DNA from 4 places in the Tigheibacillus halophilus genome. Region 3 is predicted to be linked to each of the others. Evidence: riboswitches for the same ligand, from Rfam matches in the RefSeq annotation. Region 3 holds a riboswitch; each other region holds the start of a gene.

Region 1 (6,056 bases), on a different contig from region 3:
ATGTATTATAGCTAATTTCTTGCAGTTTGTGTAAATCTCGCAGGGTACACTTTTTGATATGAATAGTCATTCCTATGTATCGCTCCTTATTAATAGTTTCTTTTGTTACCTTTTTTAACAAATTCCCAGTCTTTTTCTATATTTTTTCTTACCCTTTGCAGGAGCTTGGAAATAGTCTCAACTTCTGTTTTCGAAAATCCGGCTAACGCGACGGTATTGGAGTGGTCATTTTCTCTTATTATAAAAGGATAAACATTTCCTCCTTTTTCTGTAGGAAAGAGTTTTTTAATTTTTTTGTTGCGTGCATCATCTTTCTTTTCTATAAACCCATTCATCTCAAGTTTTTTAATAGCACGGGCAGCTGTTGTGCGATCCACTTTTGTCATTTCAGCAAGCTTCTCTTGAATTATTCCAGGGTTTTCACATATTCGAACAAGATATAAATATTGCCCTTTTGTAAGGTCATATTCTTTAAATTCTATATTACTTATAGAGTCCAATGCCCTTGCGATCATGCCGATTTCACGGAGAATTTCCATTATAATGAACTCCTTCCATATTATCTTTGTTGCAAGTGCAATAAAAATGACATATAGTAAGTTTAACTTCGCTTTGTTGTATTTGCAACAAAAAATAATGGCAAAGAGGTGACAGTGAATGAAATATATCTATTTTGTATTGGGCATTTTTATATTAACGCTGGGTATTTCTTTCACTATACAATCAAACCTTGGAACTTCGCCCTTTGATGCACTCTTGGTAGGGTTAGCTGAAAATGTGGGGCTTACGGTGGGCAGCTGGGAAGTAATCATAGCTTTATTATTGATATGCTGCAATGCCCTTTTGGGAAGACAGAAATTAGAAATATCGGGTTTGTTAACGGCATGTATAACGGGTATCGGCATTGATATGTGGCTCTTTTTATTGCATAATTTCTTGACACCTGAACTATGGTACAGCAAAGTAGTTTGTTTTGGAGTTGGCTTAGTAATTATAGGACTCGGAACAGCGATTTATTTACACACAAATTTCGCACCTATTCCAGTGGACCGATTAACATTAATCATACAAGCATTAATGAAAACAAATATAGTTTTTTCCAGAACATGTATTTACCTCGTGTTCTTGATAGCAGCGGCGGCTTTAAATGGACCAATTGGCATCGGCACTATACTGACGGTTTGTTTAGGAGGGTTAATACTTCATTGCTTTATGCCATTTACTGGGAAAATAATCAATCGCAAACTAGCAGACGCCAGTACATGGCCAATTCATGATAAAGCAAAAAAATCTTCAGTCTAAGAAAGATTGCTGAAAAAGTCTAAAAAGGCAAACCAGATTCTTTATAACGCTCTAGTTTGTTTTTTTGTATTAAACAATAAAATCCAAATAATCAACGGCTAATATAACTTATATGGCGGGAAGCACCGTTGATTTTCACTTCAGGTGGACGCTTTCTGCGAGATTTTCGGCTGTTGCCTTTCCGCGGGAGTCGCTACCTTCCGTGGCAATCAACGGGATACGCGATTTCTTAAACAAATGTAGGTGGTGTCTCGGATAATCTCAAACCAGCAATCTCTATCGCTTAGTCCTTTTACACAAATTTATAAGCTTGTCGTGCCAAAGGATAATATGTTGCGCCAGATCAAAAAGCTTGTAGATTTTGTACGCCATGAATAAAATGAACATATTGTTATGGCAACGGACGTAATGCAGTCCCGCCCATTCGCATGTTCAAATACCTTCTGCTTAAATCCATTTTTGACTTATCCGATGTGGATGTCGTGAAACGTTCCCAATATGAAACCCCCACTAAAAATCCAAAAAGGAATTTTAGGGGGGATTTTGTGTACAGAAAACCTGTATCATAAAATAACCTTAGATTTTCAGTGGCCTCGTCTAAGAAGTTTTTTTGCTTTTCTTGCATACTGTCTATATTTCCCCCCAGATTTCTTTCGCGGTTTCTACAATAAATCGTAATTTTTCCCATTGTTGTTCTTCTGATAAAATATTTCCATGATGCGTAGAAGCGAAACCGCACTGTGTGCTCAAGCATAATTGCTCCAGCGGAACATATTTGGCAGCCTCCTGGATCCGTGCCTTAATGAATTCTTTCTCCTCCAGCTCACCGAATTTGGAAGTGACTACACCGAGCACCACTTGTGGCCCGCCAGCAGGAATCTGAGCCAGCGGTTTGAAATCTCCCGAACGTTCGTCGTCATATTCCAGGAAAAACCCATCCACTTTCTCCTTAGCGAACAGTGTCGGAGCGATATGGGCATAACTCCCTTCGAAAGCCCATTTGCTTCGATAATTACCTCGGCAAAGATGTGTAGTCACATATAAATCCTCGGGCTTGTTCTCCAAGACGCCATTGCTGACACGCAGGGCAAGCTCGATCAGTTGTTCTCTGGTGTAACCCGCTTCACATGTTTGCAGCACTTCAGTGTTCAATCCCGCAATATACACATCATCCAATTGCAGATAGCGTACGCCTGCCTCGTAAAATGCCCGCAAAGCATCCTGATACGTTTTGATTACGTCATTGGCATATTCCTCCAGGTCCGGATAAATCTCTGAATTGCGGATGCCGCGATGAAAGAGTTGGTTTGGGCTGGGAATCGTCTGTTTGGCAATGGCGCGTCCATTTACAATTTTCTTGAACGCTTTAAAGTCTTTAATAAAAGGGTGCTCTGGATTAAAAGAGATTTTTCCATGATTACGGATATTGTAGCGCTCTGTTTCTTCTCCTTTGAAAGCATATCCTGATTCTGGCACATACCCTTCGAAGCCGTTGAGATGCTCTAAAAAATCAAGATGCCACCACGTTCTGCGGAATTCTCCGTCTGTCACGGCTTTTAAGCCGACTTCAATTTGTTTGTTCACGACCCGTCGGATTTCATTTGTCTCCACTTCCCGAAGTGCTTTGGCTGAAATAGCTCCTTCTTTATATTGCTGACGCGCATCATGTAATTTCTGGGGACGCAGCAAACTCCCCACCTGATCTGCTTTGAATGGCACTTTGATTAATGTTTCTGTTGTCATTACAACCTCTCCTTTTTTTCAGGAAGTTAAAAGCTGACATTATCTGCCTCTTCAATCTGACTGACATTGTCATTTGGTGAAGCCTGCTGAAGAGATGGGTGTAAAATAAAAAATCTCTTCTATTAAGAAAGAAGAGATTTAAATGACAGTACGACCCGTGCAACTCTTCTTATCTTCAGCTTGAATGCTTCTGGAATTGGCACAGTACCGATTCGGTCTGCTGCCGAGGCTTCAAAGGGCCAGTCCCTCCACCTCTCTGGATAAGAAAAAACGTATTTTATTTTGATTAATATAAATAATACATATATTTTTGTGTTAAGTCAATGAGAAAATAAAAAATTCTAATTATTGGTTGAGGAGATACAAAGCAAGGTGTATTGCACATTTCGGGCATTTTGTTTTTTCATAGAGGATAAAATAGATCTCCAAAGTTTCATGGTGGAACGGAATTTTAATATTAATCAAAAAAGTATTGACTTATTATTATTCCAGTGATAACATCACATTTAATTCAATAATTCTTATCAAGAGAAGCTGAGGGAAGTGGCCCAGTGAAGCTTCAGCAACCTCTGGCAATGCCAGAAAGGTGCTAATTCCACCAAGTGTCATTCTTGGGAGATAAGAGCGCATAAGGACGTTATGACCCTCTTTTCTTATCCGGGAAAAGAGGGTTTTATTATTTGTCAACGTACAATGAGCATAAGCGCTATATAAACCCGAGTTTGGTTATAAGAATAATGTGGATATAGGAGGAATCGGCCGTATGCAAGAAGTTGTGATCCTGTCAGGTAGCCCATCCGCTATTTCCGGGACTGAAAAAGTGTTGGAGCATTTAGGAACAATATTGACGGAAAAACATTTTTCTGTGAAGCACATTTCGGTTCGCGACGTTCCCAAAGAAGACTTGTTTCAAGGTGATTTTGAAAGCCAGTCTGTCATCGAGCTGGGAAGATCTTTGCAAAGAGCCGATGGTGTGATTATCGGGTCGCCGGTTTACAAAGCTGCATATTCAGGAGTTTTAAAAGCGTTGCTGGATATTTTACCACAGGATATTTTGCAGCATAAACCAGTATTGCCACTGATGACGGGAGGAAGCCCCTCCCACATGCTAGCGTTGGAATACACGTTGAAGCCGTTACTGGCAACATTGAAAGGGCAAAGTTTAAAAGGTGTTTATATGCTAAACAGCCAAATCGCCAAGCATTCACCTATTCCAATCACGGATGAGGATGTGCTGAATCGTATGAAAAAGCAATTGCATTATTTTATCGAGCTGCTGAAAAGGCAAAAGACATTTGCCGTAGCATCGCCATTCTGAATAAGCAGGAGGAGGCAATACTTCATGACCAAGAAAAGGATTTATTTAAATGCATTTGAAATGAATTGTGCAGGCCATCAATCACCTGGACTGTGGACTCATCCTAAAGATCAGTCCCACCGTTATAAAGATAGCGAATACTGGATCGCTCTGGCAAAAACATTGGAAAAGGGACGTTTTGATGCTGTATTTCTCGCTGATGTTTTGGGGACTTATGATGTCTACAAAGGTTCAAGGGATGCTGCAGTCCGCCAGGGAGCCCAGTCACCGGTGAATGATCCTTTGCTTGTAGTGCCGCTTATGTCGGCGGTCACGAAACATCTCGGCTTCGGGGTGACAGCATCGGTAACACATGAACATCCCTATACATTTGCCCGCAGGATATCCACATTGGACCACCTGACGAAGGGAAGGGTTGGGTGGAACATTGTTACTTCTTATTTAAAGAGTGCCGCCGTCAATATGGGGCTGGATGACCAAGTAAAGCATGATGAGCGTTATGATATCGCCGATGAGTATTTGGAAGTTTGCTACAAACTGTGGGAAGGCAGCTGGGAAGATGATGCTGTCAAAGTGGATAAGGAAAACGGTATATTTGCGGATCCTGCAAAAGTGCATGACATTGCGCATGAAGGAAAATACTTCAAAGTTCCTGGCGCACATTTATGCGAACCGTCTCCGCAACGTACCCCAGTAATTTTTCAGGCTGGGGCATCAAGCAGAGGGCGCGCCTTCGCAGCTGGTAATGCTGAATTGGTATTCATCGGAGCTCCCACAGTCGAAATAGCAAAAAATACTGTTCAGAAGTTGCGGAAAGATATAAGGAAAACCGGGAGAGAACCAGAAGAAGTCAAAGTTCTGACTATGCTTGTCCCCATAGTCGGCAGAACAGAAGCAGAAGCAAATGCAAAATATGAGGATTATAAAAAACATATTAGCTATGAAGGGGCATGTGCATTACTTGGCGGCTGGACAGGAATAGATTTTTCCCAATTCGATCCGGACGAAAACCTTCACTATGTAGAAAACGATGCTATCCAGTCAGCGGTTGAAAATTTTACGAGAATAGATCCTGATAAGCAATGGACAGTTGGAGAAATTATTGAAACCGTCGGAATAGGGGGGATGGGAGCATCCGCTGTTGGAACCCCTGAACAAATCGCCGATGTGATGGAGACATGGGTCACTGATGCTGACGTGGACGGATTCAATATCGCATATGCTGTTTCCCCTGGTACGTTTGAGGATTTTGTAGAACTAGTCGTCCCGGTTTTGCAGGAAAGGGGACTTGTACCAAAGGGATATGAAGGAGACACCTTACGGGACAATCTGTTTGGAAATGGCAATCATTTGCCAAGTCATCACCAAGGAAAAAAATATGCTTTTCAACCTGTCACGTTAACAGAATGAACTATCTTGAAATTTACTGAAGGAGGGGCAAGAATGAAATACGGTTTTTGGCTGCCCGTTTTCGGCGGGTGGCTCCGCAATATTAAGAATGAAGGGATGTCTCCGACTTTCGAATATGTCAAGAAAGTCGTAACATCCGCAGAAAAATGGGGATATGATACCACGTTGGTTGCTGAGTTATATTTAAATGACATCAAGGGAGCAGAAGAAGAAGTGCTGGAGGCCTGGTCAACTGCAGCTGCACTGGCAGCGGTAACAGAAAAAATGGAAATTTTGGCGGCGG
Region 2 (6,056 bases), 200 kb from region 3:
TGGGCAATTTTCCAGCTCCGTTCCGCTGGCTATCCATGGAAAAAGGCGACTTTAGCTGCATTAAGCATGGGAATTCCATTGATGGTCGGAGCCGCAGCAGGAAATCTATCGCTTGGACTGCTTGCGGCGATGGGGGGACTGACAGCAGCATATACCAATAATGAACCATATGCACAGCGTGCGGTCCGTTTATTTCTAATATTAATTGGGTTATCCGTATCCATGGGACTTGGTATTTTGTCTGGGAGCAGTCTTTGGTTGACGACTTTTACCATTGCTGGGGTCAGTACATTGGCATTTTTTCTTTGTGAAACGTGGCGGGTACCGAAACCATCTGGTTTTTTGTTCACGCTCGTTTGTGCGGTGGGGACTGGACTGCCAATACCAGTATCCAGTGCTCTGAGCAGTTCAGGGTTGGTAGCCTTGGGAGGGTGCTGGGCATGGGTTTTATCGATGTCAGGTTGTATCGTAAAACCACGAGGACCGGAAAATACCGCTGTAGAGAATGCCTATAAGGAAGTTGCGGGATTTTTGTCTGCGATCGGTTCTTTTGAAGCAGATTATAAGGAACGCAATGCAACCGTGGCTTTAAGAACAGCGCAAGAGGTTGTGCAGGCGGCTGAAATACGGCGCCTGCCGCGCACTGGAAAAACAGCCCGGCTGCAACAATTGACATACCGTGCGAATGCACTATTTTTAGCAGGTGTGGAATTGTCCGCCGAAGAAAGTGGAAAGTTGGTCGATGAGCTGGCCAGTACAGTCCGTTATCTGGCTGATGCCATTTCTGACCCCAAAAAAGCACAATCTATCCATGTACCCCGTCCTGCTAAAGAGACGGCTGCCAGGAAACGGGTTTTTCGAGAACTTTCCACTGCAGTTTGTGTTGCAGCAGCTGATAAATATGAATCAGAACAGAGAATCCAGTTAAGAAAACAGACGTTTCTTGACACGTTTATGGGGGCGTTTAACCGGGATTCTCTCGTTCTTCCGACAACCTTCAGAATAGGAATTTCACTTGTGGCTGCAACATTGATTGCGGCCGCTTTTGGGACCGAACGGCCTTACTGGGTACCTTTAACTTGTGCAGCTGTATTGAATGGGACGACCCCAGTAACGATTTTTCATAGGTCCATTCAGCGGGCCGCTGGAACAGCAGTTGGAATATTTATCGGAGCGGGACTTGTTGCTCTACAGTCGTCCCCTTTTATTATTGCTTTTGCTATCATGGCACTACAATTTTGTATTCAATTCACCATTACACGTAATTATGGATTTGGGGTGACCTTTATCACACCGCTTGCTTTGCTCATGGCGGAAAGTGGCAGGAGCGGTGTCACCGCTGATAGTCTAATCTCTACACGTCTGTTGGATACGATAACAGGTTGTATCATTGGTGTAATTGGGGGACTTTTGTTATGGCGGCATGCCTCCTCCACTAGATTGCCGGCAGTTCTTGGGCAGTTGATTGAAAAAGAAGGAAAGCTGCTGCTTGTCATGCTCACGTCTCCCGAGGGTTTCAAGGAAGAAATAGACAAAGAGAAATTTGAAAAAATGCGGCGCAACGTCGAAACTGCACTGGTCAATGTGAGGTCTGTTTATGATAATGCTACTGGGGAATTAAAACAACAGCGTAAAGCACTTGAAACATACTGGCCAGCAGTTGTTGCAGCGCAAAGGATAGGCTATCTCGTGATCGCTGGGTCTAAGCACCCAGCAATAGAAGACCACCTTGAGGCTGATCAGCTGAGACAATTGGAAACTGCTTTGAAAGAATTTGCAGAAGCAGCAAAATCTGCCCGGCCACCAAGCCAAATCGAGTTTCCTTCTATTCATATATATCCTTCCCTTAACCAAGAAATGCAGGCACTTCAAGAAGGACTTCAAGCTGGCGGGTCAGCAAATTTGAAGATAGGAGCGAGATGGGCCCATAACATGCACTGAACAGGTAGAAATAGGTCTACGAAAGGTGGAAGTAAGTTATTCATTAGATGGATCTGGGATAAAACTTTGGGTTTTGTCCCAGATCCTTTAGGTATGAACCGCCTGTCCTATCCCCACACTTCTTTCGCAATTTCTACAACAAAACGCAATTTATGCCACTGATCTTCTTCGGTCAGTTCGTTTCCGTGATGGGTGGATGCAAAACCACATTGTGTGCTCAGGCATAGCTGGTCAAGTGGCACATATTTGGAAGCCTCTTTTATTCTCGACTTGATCGTTTCCTTGTCCTCCAAATTTCCGTTTTTGGAGGTAAGAACCCCTAAAACGATGGATGGGCCCCCCTCTGGAATATAGCTAAGCGGTTCGAAATCCCCCGAACGCTCGTCATCGTATTCCAAGAAGAATCCGTTCACTTTCTCATTTGCGAAAATGTAAGGAGCAATCGGCGTATAACCCCCTTCGAAAGCCCATTTTGAACGGTAGTTACCGCGGCAAAGGTGGGTAGTAATGACTAAATCTGCTGGTTTATCCTCCAGAATTCGATTGACGACGCTTAATGCCAGCTCTATTAGTTCTTCTCTTGTAAATTCACCATCGCTATATGGCATTTCAGAGGAGGATAGGCCGGCCAGATAGACATCATCGAATTGCAGATATCGACAGCCTGCATCATAAAAGGACTGAATTGCATCCCGATAGGCTTGAATGATATCTTTGGCATAGTCTTCTATATCCGGATAAACGTTTTTATTCCGAATACCGGCAGGAAATAACTGGTTTGGACTGGGAATAGTCTGTTTGGCGACAGCACGGTCACCGACAATTTTCTTGAATTCCTTGAAATCTCTAATGAAAGGGTGGTCAGGTTTAAAAGTTATTTTACCGGTATTGCGGATGTTATATTTTTCTGTCTGGATCCCTTTGAATGGGCGGCCTTCTTTGGAAACATACCCCTCAACACCGTCCAGTTGTTCCAGAAAGTCAAAATGCCACCAGTTTCTCCGGAATTCTCCGTCTGTCACAGCTTGAAGGCCAATTTCAATTTGCTTATCCACTGCCCGTCTGATTTCTTCCGTTTGTATCTCGTGTAATGTTTCGGCAGAAATTTTGCCTGCTTTATATTCTTCATTTGCCCGATGAATGCTTTTCGGACGCAAAAGACTGCCTACTTGGTCTGCACGAAAAGGTGCCTTTACAGTAATGGTTGTGTTTGTCATTAGATCATCTTCCTTTCATGTGTTGACTGTAAATAAATTTGTATAACCCTGAACAAGAAAAACCCGCTTCCAGAAAAAAGAAGAGGGTTCTGCATGAGGCTGCTCGCTCTTCTTATCTTCTAGTTCTCACTACTGGAATTAGCACAGTACTGCATTTATGCGTTTTTACGCCAAAATGTTTGTCTGTTGCTGAGGCTTCGCAGGGCCAGTCCCTCCACCTCTCTGGATAAGAAAATGATTACTATGCAATTTTCTATTAATTCATACTTTACTGTTCGAAAATTAAAATGTCAAGAAATAGATTGTAACTGTTAATAGCGTGACAGCTTTCGGAAAGAAGTGCCAGGGCAGATTCTCATTTTTTTGTAATATTGCTTGTTTACATACATAAATTTGAACTAGACTAGATTATTTATATTTGCAAGGGGAGAAGTAGATGTTTAATTCCCTGGGGACAGTTTTTAGTATATCGTTCCATGGCCTTTTTTTGGTTGGCTCTGGGTATTATCATGTATTCATCAAGGATAGGGATGATAAATTAAAGGATAAGGAGAGGAATGAAAAGTGAGGTTGGATGTTGTCATTTTTATCCTTTATTGATTAATCCTCTCCTGCATCGGGTTAAATTTTTCCAAAAAAGCTTCCAAATCACCAGATTCTTATTTACCTGGTGACCGCATATTGTCCCGCCGTTCTGCGTTAACTATGCAAAGCACATCCATGTGCGTGTTCATGTTCTCAGGGTCCCCTTTAGCCTTTTCAACAGGGATGGTTTGTTATCATGTATGTGATTGGCGATGCCGCCGGTGGGATTATCAATTTATCTGTTCTAGGAAAACATATGAGAAAAATGTAGGAAATACTGGGCGCGCTGTCACCGTTTGAATACTTGGAAAAACGTCTGAAAGTGCTGCAGTATGGGATTGTAGGATCAATCATCGCTACTGTTTTTTATTTGCGGACGTGTGGATGCCGTGACAGGAAAATTTCATCCAATATAATGTCTTTGCAAATTTTAAATCGCTACAAAGTGCCTAATAATGATTGTAATGATGTTACACTATGTCAATTATATAATTAATTCAAAATCATTATAATAGCGAGTAAATAATGCAAACGCTTACTTTTTAAGCATTGCATAAAATAGATGAGATAAATTATGTTCAAATATGTTCGATTTTTAGGGGGTGATTTCAACATCCAACCAGAATCGATAGTCATGGTTTGTAAAAATAAACATGAGATATGATTTGCTAAATAATAAGTCCATAAGTTCTGTAAGGAGGCTTTTCAGTGGAAAATTTACTGCAAAATTTACTGTCAGCAGAAGCGCTGGCAAAAAATTTTGATGAGTCCAGGCCTAGTTTCAATGCACAAGAAGCGTTAGACGAAGCCCACAGATGTCTTTACTGTTACGATGCACCTTGTATCAAAGCCTGCCCCACAGGGATAAATATCCCAAGTTTTATCAAAAAAATTGCATCCGGGAATCTGAAAGGCTCGGCAACAACAATCATGGAGGCAAATCCAGTGGGAGCCAGTTGCAGCAGAGTTTGTCCGACTGAGGAATTATGTGAAGGAGCTTGTGTGCTGAATCATGTTACCAAGCCTATTATGATTGGTGACTTACAGCGTTTTGCCACCGATTGGTCTATTAAAAACGAAAAGGTACTGTTTAAAGCTGGAGAAAAAAACGGAAAAAAAATCGCTATTGTCGGCAGTGGGCCGGCAGGATTGTCATCAGCGCGTGAACTTGGACTGTTGGGGTATGACGTGACGATTTTTGAAAGCAAGGCTGAAGCAGGTGGACTAGATACGCATGGTATTGTTCCATTCCGACTGCCGAAGGATATTTCATTGTGGGAAGTCAAACAGGTCGCGGATTTGGGTGTGAAGATTCATACAAACACGGAAGTGGGCAAGGATGTATCTGCTGCAGATCTGATGAGTGATTATGACGCGGTGATTCTTGCAGCGGGCATGTCAAAAGTACCGATGCTGGGCATTGAAGGAGAAGAACTGTCAGGAATTTATGATGCCATTGACTTGGTGGAAGAAGCCAAAAACGAGCGTTATACAACTGCGTTTATCGGGAAACGTGTGGCTGTTATCGGTGCCGGCAATACAGCGATAGATGGTGCCACTACAGCAGTGAGACTCGGTGCCGAAAATGTTAAAATTCTTTATCGCCGGACGGAGGCAGAAATGTCGGCATATGATTTTGAATATGAATTTGCCAAACAAGAAGGTGTTGAATTCAGATGGTTAGTGGCACCTAAACGTTTGATCGGTGATGAAAATGGTCGTATCCGGCAAATGGAGTGCGTGCGCATGAAGTTGCAATCGGCGGGCTCTGATGGGCGTGCGCGGCCAGTACAGATAGAAGGATCTGAATTTTTAATGGATGTTGATATCGTGGTGAAAGCAATTGGTCAGACGCGGCATCAGCAGCTGATTGATGCATTTGGTCTTGAACACCATGGTGGTGTTGTGAAGGTAGATAGTGAAACGTTCTTAACCTCACACCCAAAGGTCTATGCTGCCGGTGATGTCGTTTTTGGAAAAGGAATCGGTGAAGCAATGGTAGTAACTGCGGCACAGCAGGGGAAAGAGACGGCATACGCAGTACATCAGCAATTAAAAGAGACTGAAACTGCGCATGTCTAGCAAAAAATGTAAAGTAACCGTTTGGGAGGATGAATATGGCAGATATAAGCATCGATTTTGCAGGAATCAAATCCCTTAATCCTTATTGGCTTGCCTCTGCACCACCAACAAATACAGGATACCAGGTACAGCGCGCATTTGAAGCTGGATGGGGTGGCGTTGTATGGAAAACACTCGGTGAACCCGTACTGAATGTCACTTCACGTTTTGGTGCGCATCATTTTAATGGGC
Region 3 (6,056 bases):
AGCAATTCGGCAAAGCTATATCTAGCTTTACATTGACACAGGAAAAACTTGCGACGATGGCATCTCATATTTATGCTAATGAAAGTGCGGTATACCGTACAGTTGGCTTATTCGAACAACGCATGGGAGCATTAAACAATGAGCAACTAAAAGATGGACGCGAAATAGCTAAAGCTATTGCTGAATACCAGATTGAGTGCTCCATGAATAAATATACTGCAACTGAGTGCTTGGATTATGTAGTAGATGAAGCGGTACAAATGCACGGAGGCTATGGATTCATGCAGGAATACGAAGTGGAGCGCATGTATCGGGATTCCCGTATCAATCGCATTTTTGAAGGAACAAATGAAATCAATCGCCTGATTGTACCTGGAACATTGTTGAAAAAAGCGATGAAAGGTGAATTGCCTTTGCTGCAAAAAGCACAAAGCCTGCAGGAGGAACTGATGATGATGATGCCGGAAGAACCGGGGACTGAACCATTGGGTCAGGAAAAATACTTGCTGAAAAATGCGAAGAAAATCATTCTGCTCGGCGCTGGTCTTGCTGCACAAAAGTATATGCAAAAATTGGAAAATGAACAGGAAATCCTTGTGAACCTTGCAGATATGACAGCTGAAGTATATAACATGGAAGCGGCTGTTCTGCGTACTGAAAAAGCTATGGGGAAATCGGGAGAAGAGAAAAACAAGCAGAAACTCTTATACACCCAAATCTATGTCCAAGAAGCCTTCAACCGGATGGAGGCGTGGGCGAAGGAAATCCTGGCCGGAGTTGAAACAGGAGACAATTTGCGCATGATGCTTTCCTCTTTAAGAAAGCTGACTCGTCATACTCCAATTAATGTTATCGCTAAAAAACGTGAGATTGCAGCAAGTATTATTGCAGCCGAAAAATATACAGTTTGACAAATGAAATGGACGGTGTTTGTAGAGATGAAGGGTTTTCAGCCAGTCCCTTGCAGGCAAATCAGCATCATTTCACCAGCGTATGTATCAGGTATGGCCCGGCGTATTGTTTGGGCCATACTTTTTTATCGAATGCAATGAGTGCGAGGTTTCCTCTGTCGTAATTGACAGGAATTTTTGATATAATACAGTTAATACATAGCATGGAGGGAATTGCATGACGCTGAGATTTTACTGGTATCCGAATTGCGGAACGTGCAAAAAGGCAAAAAAGTTTTTAGATGAACATCATGTTTCCTACCAGAGCATACACATCGTGGAGAATACACCGACCAAGGATGAAATGTTGAAGCTAATCCGGAAGAGTGGCTTGCCAGCCAAGAAGTTTTTCAATACAAGCGGGAAAAAATACCGCGAAGGGAATATGAAGGAAAAGATTGCCAATGCCTCTGAAGAAGAGATGGCAGCAATACTTGCCTCAGACGGCATGCTGATCAAAAGACCGATCGCAACAGACGGTCAGCGTGTAACTGTCGGTTTTAAAGAAGATACATTTGCAGCAGAATGGTTGTAATGAAGCAGAAGTACTGGTAAAAGGCTTTGATAACTTGTATATTAAGATTGCATGGATAGGTTGCAATTTATGGAGGGATAAATGATGGAAACACCAAAGGAATTGCTTTATTCTGAAGAACATGAATGGGTCAAAAAAGAAAATGACAAAGTCCGAATCGGCATTACGGATTTCGCACAAGATGAACTGGGGGATATCGTTTTTGTTGAACTTCCCGAAGTCGGAGATGAGTTGAAAGCTGATGAGCCATTCGGCAGCGTTGAATCTGTGAAAACCGTGTCTGAATTGTATGCCCCGATCAGTGGCAAAGTGGTGGAAATCAACGAAGACTTGGAAGATAGTCCTGAATTTGTTAATGAATCTCCATATGAAAAAGCCTGGATGGTCGTGGTTGAACCCTCAGATGAAGCAGAATTTGACGAGTTGCTTTCTGCGGATCAATACATTAAAGCAACAGAAAATGATTGATTGTAAGTGATGGAAGGCCGACTGGTATTTTTTATGAGTCGGCCTTTTTCTATATATTGTGAGATGCCTTCATACGATTACAGTCTGGTCCAAATGATAATTATTTCTAGCGCAAAATCATATAATATGGAAACAACGGTGTTCGAATATTCATGATGCGAGGTGCTTTATGTGGGTCATGTTGATGCTGACAAAATAATTATTGTGGAAGGATTGACAGATAAACGGCAGATTAGCAAAGTAATTACCGAACATGTTATTATTGTTTGTACAAATGGTACATTCGGAATTGAGCGCTTTGATGAATTGCTTGAGACATATCATCTGGATGAAAAGGAAGTATTCATCCTGGTGGACGAGGATGACTCCGGCATAAAGCTTCGAAAACAGCTTGGGCAGGAGCTCCCTCATGCGAAACATATATATGTAAGCAGTGAATTCAGAGAAGTGGCTAAAACTCCGATCCATATTCTGGCATCCATCTTAACGAGAAAAGGCATCGAAGTGGATCCGTTGATTTTAGGCGGTCCTGGACTTGCTTGACATTGCATAAGTGAAGGTGATTTAGTGGAAAAAGCGACAAAGGATATGCTGCAAGCGGATCATTATATATTATTTATACATTCACCTTTTTGCGGTACCTGCCAGCTGGCGAGATCCATGCTGCATCAAATCGAAGAGGTACATCAGCAAGATATATTTTTGGAAATGAATGCATCGCTTCATCCATCATTCATGCAGGAAAACAAAATTGAAAGTGTCCCTTGTCTATGTATCAAGGATCAGGGACAAATAAAGGAAAAAGTCTATGTCTTTCATTCCATTGCAAATATATATCATATCCTGCTGCAATATGAGCGGAAATTGTTTGTAAACAGCCATTGAAATGGGTCTAAGCCTCGATTGGCGCATCCAAAATAAACATTGACTTCAGATACCAACAATGCTATTATTTAATCTATCAATTTACTATTAAAACTGAATGAATGTATTTCTCTTATCTTGAGCGGTGGAGGGACTGGCCCTGAGAAACCGCGGCAACCTTTGGACAGTATTTTGTCTGAAACGGTGCTAATTCCTGCGAAGCAATGATGCTTTGACAGATGAGGGAACATAAAGATGATATTGATGTCTTTCTGTTCGCTTACAGGAGGACATCTTTTTTTAGAGGCAAAGGATACAGTCCTTCATGTCTATTCAATTCCATCAGAAAGGGACGTGCTATGATGAAACACGGAGCGTCCAGGAGGTTTTAACATGATAAAGATTGATTCCCTGACAAAGGAATTTACAATTGGGGAAAAACAAATCACTGCTGTCGATCAGCTTACCATGGATATTCAGACTGGAGAAATCTTTGGCGTGATTGGCTACAGTGGTGCCGGAAAAAGCACGTTTATCCGTATGCTTAACAGGCTGGAAGATCCGACTTCAGGTACTGTTACGATCGGGGAACAAGAAATTACAAGCTTATCCAAAAACCAGCTGAGAGAAGTAAGACAAAATATCGGTATGATTTTTCAGCATTTCAATTTGCTATGGTCACGGACGGTGCGGGAGAACATTTCTTTTCCGCTGGAAATAGCTGGAGTCAAAAAATCGGAAAGACAAAAGCAGGTCCAGGAATTGATCGATTTAGTCGGTTTATCTGGGAGAGAAGATGCATACCCGTCCCAGCTAAGCGGAGGGCAGAAGCAGCGTGTAGGCATCGCAAGGGCACTGGCCAATAAACCGGATGTCTTGCTATGCGATGAAGCGACGTCGGCACTGGACCCGGAAACGACGAATGCTATTTTGGATCTGTTGGTAAGTATTAACCAAAAACTTGGATTAACCATTATCATCATCACCCATGAAATGCATGTCATTCGTAAAATTTGCAATCGGGTGGCAGTGATGGAGAATGGAAAAGTTGTGGAACAAGGGAATGTGCTGGAAGTTTTTTCCCGTCCAAAACAGCCTGTCACAAGAAAATTTGTGGAGCAGGTAATGGGGAACACAGACGCGGATACGGAAGAAATCCATCAATTATTTCAGGCTGGCAGCGGAAAGAATATCATTCGTCTGCATTTTATCGGAGAGACGACAAATCAGGCATTGATCAGTCAACTGGCTAAGCGATTCGATATTGATCTGAACATTCTTCAAGGCAAGATCACTCATACACAACACGGGGCCTATGGTACGTTGTTTGTGGAATTGATAGGCGACCAGCAAGAAATAGACCGCGCTCTCGATCATGTTGAAAAGCAGACCTCAATAGAAATGGAGGTCATAGATAATGAAAGATGAATTCTTTGCGAATCTGGATATGGGCGAATTATATCAGGCCATTTACGAAACGTTTTATATGACAATACTAAGCTTGATCGGTACTTTTATTTTGGGGATTATGCTTGGGCTGTTGCTCTATTTGACGATGAAAGGCGGCATTTGGCAAAATAAGCTAATTAACTTGGTAACCGCTGCGGTAGTCAATATTTTCCGGGCGATACCATTCATTATCTTGATTCTGTTACTATTTCCTTTCACCAATTTCATTGTCGGGACCATACGCGGTCCGAACGCTGCGCTTCCCGCATTGATCATCGGTGCAGCGCCATTTTACGCTCGCCTGGTAGAAATCGGGTTAAGGGAAGTGGACAAAGGTGTTGTAGAAGCAGCAAAAGCGATGGGTGCCAAAACAAGTACTATCATTTTCAAAGTGCTGCTGCCTGAGTCTATGCCGGCACTAATATCCGGCATCACAGTCACAGCTATCGCTTTGATCGGATATACTGCCATGGCAGGAGCCATCGGAGCCGGCGGGCTTGGAAACTATGCATATTATTTCGGTTTTCAGCGACGTGCTTTCGATATCGTATTTGTTTGTTCTGCAGCAATTGTCGTGATTGTTTTCATATTCCAATTCATTGGTGACTTCATAGCAAATAAAATAGACAAAAGGTAAAAGGGGATAAAAAAGAGATGAAAAAGATACTGCTTTTAATCAGTGTAGTGCTTATTTTAGGATTGGCTGCCTGCGGCGGCGATAAAAAAGATAATGCAAAAGGCGAAAAGGAAATCATTGTAGGAGCTTCCAGTGAACCGCATGCGGAGATTTTGGAGAAAGCAAAGCCGATCTTGAAAAAGAAAGGTATTAAGTTGACAATCAAACCTTATCAGGATTATGTGCTGCCAAATGACGATTTAGCAAATGGCGATCTGGATGCTAATTATTTCCAGCATATACCATATTTAGAGCAAACCAAAAAAGATACAGGTTATGATCTGGATTATATAGACGGCATCCATATCGAGCCGATGGGTGTTTATTCTAAAGATATCAAAAATGTCGATGATATCAAAAAGGGAACAGAAGTCATCATGAGTAACTCAGTGGCTGACCACGGCAGAGTACTTTCCTTATTTGAAAAGCAAGGACTGATCAAATTGAAGGATGGGATTGATAAAACGAACGCCACAATCAAGGATATTGCCGAAAATCCAAAAAACTTGAAGTTTTCGGCGGATAATGAAGCTGCGTTCCTCCCTGAGCTTTATAACAGCGAGAAAAACGTGCTTGTTGCAATCAATACGAATTACGCTATCGGAGCAGGCTTGAATCCGCTGAAGGATGCATTATTCATTGAAGGTAAAGATTCACCTTATGTCAATGTTATCGCTGTTCGTGCAGAAGATAAAAAGAACAAGGAATTGAATAAGCTTGTCGATGTGCTGCATTCGAAGGAAATTCAAGATTTTATATTGGATAAATATAAAGGTGCCATTGTTCCGGTAGGCGGGGATAAGTAAAATCTGCCGTTTGCTTCATATTTATAGGAATAGCGAGGAATTCGTCAAAAATGTGGCGGATTCCTCGCTATATATTGGTGAGCGCGTGAGAGCATGCATCAGCAGATGTCATCCGTTTATTTGAACTTTGAACAGGGTATTGTCTCTGTGTTAACATTTTATTTAAGGTTCAAGAAAGGGATGGTTCACTATTCTTAGTGGCATAAAAATGAACTACACTCCAGAAATGGAGAAAGCTATGCAACAATCTCATAATATCAGCTTCGCTGAATATGGGAGGAAACTGACAGAACGGATCACAGTTGAAA
Region 4 (6,056 bases), on a different contig from region 3:
AGGTGAATGGGTCGGAGGTGCGATGTACTATATTAAAAAGGGACTTGGCTGGAAACCATTGGCAAACCTTTTCGCTTTTTTTCTAATGCTGGAAATCTTCGCAAGTACGATGGTGCAGTCCAATTCCATTTCTACACAATTGGAAAGCGCATTTGGCTTTAATAAAGTTATTGTCGGTATTTTTCTTGTCATTTTAATAGGGATCATCGTGGTTGGGGGGATCAAACGAGTCGGAAAAGTTACCGATAAATTAGTTCCATTCATGATTCTGACATACATCATCGCAACGTTGACAGTGGTCATCTGGAACTATGATCAAGTACCACAGATGTTCGCACTTATCTTCAGCCATGCATTTACTCCGATTTCAGCAACCGGCGGGTTCGCTGGTGCAGGTATTGCTGGCGCGCTGCGCTGGGGACTCGCCCGCGGTCTATATTCCAATGAAGCTGGAATGGGAACAGCACCTTTTGCTCATTCCGCAGCACAAACAGACCACCCTTCCAAACAAGCAATTTGGGGAATGTTAAGTGTCTTTATAGATACTGTCGTCATCTGCTCGCTGTCAGGATTTGCTGTATTATCCACAGGTGCCTGGCGGGATGTGGCTCCTTCCAAGGCTTCCAGCATGGTGGATATCGCCTTATCAACCATTGTGGGAGATTTTTACGGCAGCTTGTTTATAGCCGTTTTCCTTTTCTTGTTCGTCATCACGACAGTAATGGTCATCATCTTTTACGGTGAAAAGCAAGTAGAATACTTGTTTGGACTCAAGGCCGCCAAAACAAGTCGTTTTATATATCTCATTGCCGTTTTCATAGGAGCCATTGGCGGGCTGCAGTTGATTTGGCAATTTCTGGACTTGCTGCTTGCGGCCATCACGCTAATCAACGTGGTTCCTCTGCTGCTCTTGAATAAAGAAGTACGAGACATCACGCAAGATTATGTCGATCGCGTCATCAGGCACAAGAACCATGAACCCGTTATCAGCCTGTTTGCGGAAAAACAGAAAGCAGAATAAAAAGCCAGGGGGCTGTCCCCTTGGCTTTCCTCAACGCAAAACGATAATACATGACCCGACTTCTGTGTCATCCCACAGGAAAACCAACTGGTCACCGTCACTTAGCGGACCGACCCCTGCCGGTGTACCTGTGAAAATGATGTCTCCCGCTTTCAGCCCAAAATGGCTGGCAATATAGCGGATTTGTTCATCCAAATCAAAAATCATGTCACGAATACATCCCTCTTGCACTTTTATCCCATTAAGCAGGAGAGAAAATGTTTTTTCGTTGCACTGCTCCACTCCTGGAAACGAAAAAAAGTCACTGATGATAGCCGATTGTGGAAAACCTTTCGCAAGCAGCCAAGGATGCCCGTTTTCCTTCAGTTTCTGCTGGACATCTCGTAATGTCAGATCCAAGCCTATTGCCATTTCATCGACCAAATCATCTACTTGCATTTCTGGTTCAAAATCTCTCCCCATCTTGATAACCAATTCCGTTTCATAATGAACAGCCCCCTGGCCCGATGGCAATGCAATTGATTGTCCATCTGCTGCAGCCAAGGCATGTGTCGGTTTTGAAAAAACAACCGGTTTATCTGAACGTTGATTGTGCAGCTCTTTTATATGCTTTTCATAGTTTCGGCCAATGCAAAAAATATTTTGAGTCATTTTCTTCACACCCTTCCCACTCCCTATCAATTATAGTCTCTGTATTAATGCTATATTAACACGGCCCTTCTAGTTTATGGAATTTTCACCCTCACAGGCTATATGTATCTGCAAAGAAATTCCTATAGTGAAAAATATATCAATGGAGGGGACACCGAAGCAGCTGACATAAAGTTGCCTGACCTTCCAAACACAGCTTTGGCTTTTGCAAAACAATATTTTTTAAAAAGTATTTGACAATTCCTGCGGATTGAGATAATATTAATCTCAATTCTTACAACAACAACTACATAGCAACACAATTTCTTATCAAGAGAAACCGAGGGATGGGCCCTATGACGTTTCGGCAACAGGTTCAATTTGAATACTGTGCCAATTCCTACAAGCATACATGCTTGAAAGATGAGAACCGGATTGTTTTTCATAATTGAAGAGCCTCCTTTTCTTATCTGTCACGATAAGGAAAGGGGGCTCTTCTATTTTCTGCAGAAAGCCAGATTGCTGACACCCGTTGTTTGTGAGGAGGAGTAAACATCAGGAGGTTTATACATATGATCGCATTCGAGAATGTTTCCAAGACATTCCGCCTGGAAAAACGGGAAGTCCAAGCAGTCCGCGATGTGACGCTGACAGTCGAGGAAGGCGAAATATTTGGCGTTATCGGTTTCAGCGGTGCAGGTAAAAGTACCTTACTGCGGCTGGTCAATATGCTGGAGCGCCCGACGAAGGGAACTATTACCATACATGGAGTGGATATCAGCACGCTGACACCGAAAGAGTTGCGTCAGAGGCGACGCAATATCGGGATGATTTTTCAGAACTTCAATCTTTTCCAATCCAGGACAGTTGCGGGGAATATCGCCTATCCGTTAAAGCTTGCTGGCTGGACAAAAGCGAAAATAAAGGAGCGAGTCAATGAGCTGTTGCGTTTCGTCGGTCTTTCTGACAAGGCCACGGATTATCCAGACCAGTTATCTGGGGGACAAAAGCAGCGAGTTGGCATTGCAAGAGCGCTTGCGACATCACCTGACGTGCTTATATGTGATGAGGCAACGTCGGCACTTGACCCGGAGACTACTGCTGAAATTCTCCGGCTGCTGAAAAAGGTGAATAAAGAATTCGGTATTACCATATTGCTGATCACGCATGAGATGTATGTCATCCAATCCATCTGCCACAGGGTGGCCGTCATGGAAAACGGCCAGGTAATTGAAACCGGCGATGTATTTGATGTATTCACTGACCCGCAGCACAGCACGACGCAACGCTTTATACAATCCGTCCAACAGGATCTGCCGTCACCGCATATTTTGCAGGACTGGAGGGCCAAAGGCGGTAAGAAATTATACAGGGTTCTTTTCAAAGGCAGTATTACCAACGATGCCGTACTTTCCCAAGTGACGCAAAAGCATTACATTCATTTCAATATCGTGTACGGTTCAGTCAAAGAGCTTCAGGAGAAGCTTTTCGGCAATCTGCTCATCTCATTTGCCGGGGATGCCGATCGCATTCATGACGCACTGAATGAACTAAGACAATTAGTAGATATCGAGGAGGTGACTGATCTTGAAGGTTGATTGGACAACATTTTGGCCACGGGTGACAGAATCTACTGGTGAAACGCTCACCATGGTCATTTTCACGCTACTATTTGGATCGATCATCGGCATTTTAATCGGCCTGCTGCTATTCGTCACACGGGAAAAGAACATCTTGGAAAATAAATGGGTATTTCAGGTGCTGAACATACTGATCAATATCATCCGGCCGATTCCATTCATCATTTTCCTTGTTGCCATTTCTCCGTTGACAAGGTTAGTGGTCGGTACCACTATCGGAACAACCGCAGCGATTTTTCCGATGACGATCGTTGCCAGCTTTTCCATAGCCCGGGTAGTTGAAAACAATCTGGTCAGTATTGACCCAGGCGTGATCGAAGCTGCACAGGCAATGGGAGCAAGCCCGCTAAAAATTATTTTTACCGTCTTAATTCCTGAAGCATTAGGTCCACTTATATTGGGACTGACCTTCATTTCGGTTAGCCTGATCGACTTTTCTGCTGTGGCAGGAACGGTTGGCGGCGGCGGTCTCGGCCACTTGGCCATGACATATGGATACCAACGTTTTGACAGTAGTGTCATGCTGGTGACAGTCATCATTTTAATCGTACTCGTCCAGCTGGCACAGTGGGTTGGGAACACGTTATCCAAAAAATTCATGAGAAGATAGCACATGTCACACACATAGAAAAATACAAACTAACGAGGAGAATTCACATGAAAAAATTCAGTTTACTTTTTTTAGCCGTCATTTTGGCAGCTGCACTTGCTGCCTGCGATGACTCCAAGGACAAAGCCGGTGCAAAAGAAAACACCAAAGTAAAAATTGGTGTGAATGGATCCGATGGCGCCCAGTGGCCAATTTTGAAAGAAAAAGCAGCAAAAGAAGGCATTGACATTGAACTGGTAGAATTTGAAGATTACACCCTGCCAAACAACGCATTGGCACAGGGGGATATCGATTTAAATGCATTTCAGACGCTTGTTTTCCTGGCACAGTATAACAAAGAAAGCGGCAATGACATCGTACCGATCGGCTCTACTCAGTTTGCACCGCTTGGTCTGTATTCCAAAAAAATCAAAGAGCTTTCCGACGTGAAGAAAGGTGATCAGATCGCTGTTCCTGACGATCCGACCAATCAGGCACGTGCGTTGAAGCTGTTGGAGGCAGCGAAATTGATTAAACTGGATACTGATTTCGGGTTGTTTGATGGACCGGATAAAATTGCTGAAAATCCATTAAACTTGAAAATCACACCAATGGTAGCCCAGCAGACACCACGTTCCCTGGAAGATGTGGCTGCAGCGGTGATCAATAACGGAATTGCCGGTCAGGCTGGATTTGAACCTGCGAAGGATCCTATATTCAAAGAGTCAGCTAAGGATGATGCTTCCATTCCATATGTGAATCTGATCGCAGCCCGCGAAGAAGATAAAAATAATAAGGTTTATAAACGCATTGTGGAGCTGTACCAGGAAGATGATGTGAAGAAAGCCATCACAGAGGATACAAAGGGCGGTTCCATCCTGCAGGTAGTGCCGCAAGACAAATTAGACCAGGAATTTCAAAAACTAGTTAAATAAAGGGGCGTATTATAATGACCATCACAACTGAAACAAGAGATGTTATTTATCAATCGATTACAGACAACCGTGATTTGTATATTCAAACCAGCCACGACATACACGAACACCCGGAAATTGGAAACCAGGAATTTTATGCCAGCGAAAAACATGTGACACTGCTAAAAAATGCCGGGTTCGATGTACAGACAGCTGTAGCAGGCCATGAAACATCTTTCTTCGCTATAAAAGACAGTGGCAAGCCAGGAACGACTGTCGCTTATCTGGCTGAATATGATGCACTTCCCGGTTTAGGCCATGCTTGCGGTCATAACATTATCGGCACGACAAGTGTCGCAGCAGCCATTGCACTCGCGGAAATTTTACCTGAAGTCGGCGGCCGTGTAGCCGTTCTTGGAACACCCGCTGAAGAAGGCGGTCCGAACGGCAGTGCAAAAGGCAGCTTTGTACGGCATGGGTTTTTAAAAGATGTGGACATCGCCTTGATGATCCACCCAAGCGGAAAAACATCATTAACAAGCGAAACGTTAGCTGTGGATCCGCTGGATTTCCATTTCTATGGCAAACCTGCGCATGCTTCCGGTGCACCGGAAAAAGGAGTCAATGCACTGGACGCCGTCATTCAATTATTTGTCGGGATCAATGCCCTTCGTCAGCAATTGCCATCAGATGTCCGTGTACATGGGATCATCACACACGGCGGTGATGCACCTAATATTATTCCGGAATACGCTGCTGCACGTTTCTACATCCGGGCAGAGACTTGGAAAAAAACAACAGAGGTTGCTGAGAAAGTTCGCGCCATCGCCAAAGGGGCGTCGTTGGCAACAGGCACAACAGTCAAAATCGAACGTTTTCAAAATGAAGTGCGTGACTTCGTCCTGAATACAGTATTGGATGATGTCCTTCGTGAAGAATTGGAGCGCGTCGGCGAGACTGTAGTCGAGAATACAGTTGAAGGCAAGCAGGGAAAAGGTTCCACAGATGCAGGCAATATCAGCTACTCCGTGCCGACTGCGCATCCCCATATTAAAATCGGGCCAGATGATCTCATCGGCCATACTGCGGAATTCCGGGAAGCTGCAAAATCACCTGAAGGAGATGAAGCACTAATCAGGGGTGCGAAGGCATTAGCCGCATCAGGATTTCGGATTTTGACGGATAAAGAACTTTTGGCAAATATTCAAGCTGATTTTAAAGCAGAAGTTGCTAAAAAAGAACAAGCAGAATAGCAGTTTGAG

What was found. A riboswitch is a leader RNA that binds a small molecule or an ion and turns the genes downstream of it on or off. The one in region 3 is predicted to bind S-adenosylmethionine.
Region 1: another riboswitch for S-adenosylmethionine. It lies ahead of ACFSMW_RS18350 (5-methyltetrahydropteroyltriglutamate--homocysteine S-methyltransferase); the one in region 3 lies ahead of ACFSMW_RS01610 (methionine ABC transporter ATP-binding protein).
Region 2: another riboswitch for S-adenosylmethionine. It lies ahead of ACFSMW_RS00685 (5-methyltetrahydropteroyltriglutamate--homocysteine S-methyltransferase); the one in region 3 lies ahead of ACFSMW_RS01610 (methionine ABC transporter ATP-binding protein).
Region 4: another riboswitch for S-adenosylmethionine. It lies ahead of ACFSMW_RS07990 (methionine ABC transporter ATP-binding protein); the one in region 3 lies ahead of ACFSMW_RS01610 (methionine ABC transporter ATP-binding protein).

What each region holds. Positions count from the first base shown of each region.
Region 1 covers NZ_JBHUIZ010000016.1:88,149-94,204, forward strand. Annotated here, with positions in the region: gene paiA (spermidine/spermine N(1)-acetyltransferase) at 1-70, opposite strand, end outside; gene ACFSMW_RS18335 (MarR family winged helix-turn-helix transcriptional regulator) at 90-542, opposite strand; gene ACFSMW_RS18340 (YczE/YyaS/YitT family protein) at 658-1,302, shown strand; partial or broken gene ACFSMW_RS18345 (transposase) at 1,558-1,817, shown strand; gene ACFSMW_RS18350 (5-methyltetrahydropteroyltriglutamate--homocysteine S-methyltransferase) at 1,933-3,045, opposite strand; SAM riboswitch class I at 3,212-3,312, opposite strand; SAM riboswitch class I at 3,564-3,670, shown strand; gene ssuE (NADPH-dependent FMN reductase) at 3,809-4,363, shown strand; gene ACFSMW_RS18360 (LLM class flavin-dependent oxidoreductase) at 4,388-5,773, shown strand; gene ACFSMW_RS18365 (LLM class flavin-dependent oxidoreductase) at 5,807-6,056, shown strand, end outside.
Region 2 covers NZ_JBHUIZ010000003.1:23,925-29,980, forward strand. Annotated here, with positions in the region: gene ACFSMW_RS00680 (FUSC family protein) at 1-1,941, shown strand, start outside; gene ACFSMW_RS00685 (5-methyltetrahydropteroyltriglutamate--homocysteine S-methyltransferase) at 2,049-3,158, opposite strand; SAM riboswitch class I at 3,268-3,391, opposite strand; gene ACFSMW_RS00690 (NAD(P)-dependent oxidoreductase) at 4,452-5,825, shown strand; gene preA (NAD-dependent dihydropyrimidine dehydrogenase subunit PreA) at 5,861-6,056, shown strand, end outside.
Region 3 covers NZ_JBHUIZ010000003.1:228,243-234,298, forward strand. Annotated here, with positions in the region: gene ACFSMW_RS01585 (acyl-CoA dehydrogenase family protein) at 1-911, shown strand, start outside; gene ACFSMW_RS01590 (arsenate reductase family protein) at 1,129-1,485, shown strand; gene gcvH (glycine cleavage system protein GcvH) at 1,570-1,953, shown strand; gene ACFSMW_RS01600 (toprim domain-containing protein) at 2,125-2,496, shown strand; gene ACFSMW_RS01605 (thioredoxin family protein) at 2,521-2,838, shown strand; SAM riboswitch class I at 2,948-3,063, shown strand; gene ACFSMW_RS01610 (methionine ABC transporter ATP-binding protein) at 3,211-4,245, shown strand; gene ACFSMW_RS01615 (methionine ABC transporter permease) at 4,235-4,903, shown strand; gene ACFSMW_RS01620 (MetQ/NlpA family ABC transporter substrate-binding protein) at 4,921-5,748, shown strand; gene ACFSMW_RS01625 (YuzK family famiily protein) at 5,987-6,056, shown strand, end outside.
Region 4 covers NZ_JBHUIZ010000005.1:348,193-354,248, reverse strand. Annotated here, with positions in the region: gene ACFSMW_RS08000 (alanine/glycine:cation symporter family protein) at 1-1,021, shown strand, start outside; gene ACFSMW_RS07995 (fumarylacetoacetate hydrolase family protein) at 1,052-1,672, opposite strand; SAM riboswitch class I at 1,976-2,081, shown strand; gene ACFSMW_RS07990 (methionine ABC transporter ATP-binding protein) at 2,224-3,249, shown strand; gene ACFSMW_RS07985 (methionine ABC transporter permease) at 3,239-3,901, shown strand; gene ACFSMW_RS07980 (MetQ/NlpA family ABC transporter substrate-binding protein) at 3,949-4,815, shown strand; gene ACFSMW_RS07975 (M20 family metallopeptidase) at 4,830-6,047, shown strand.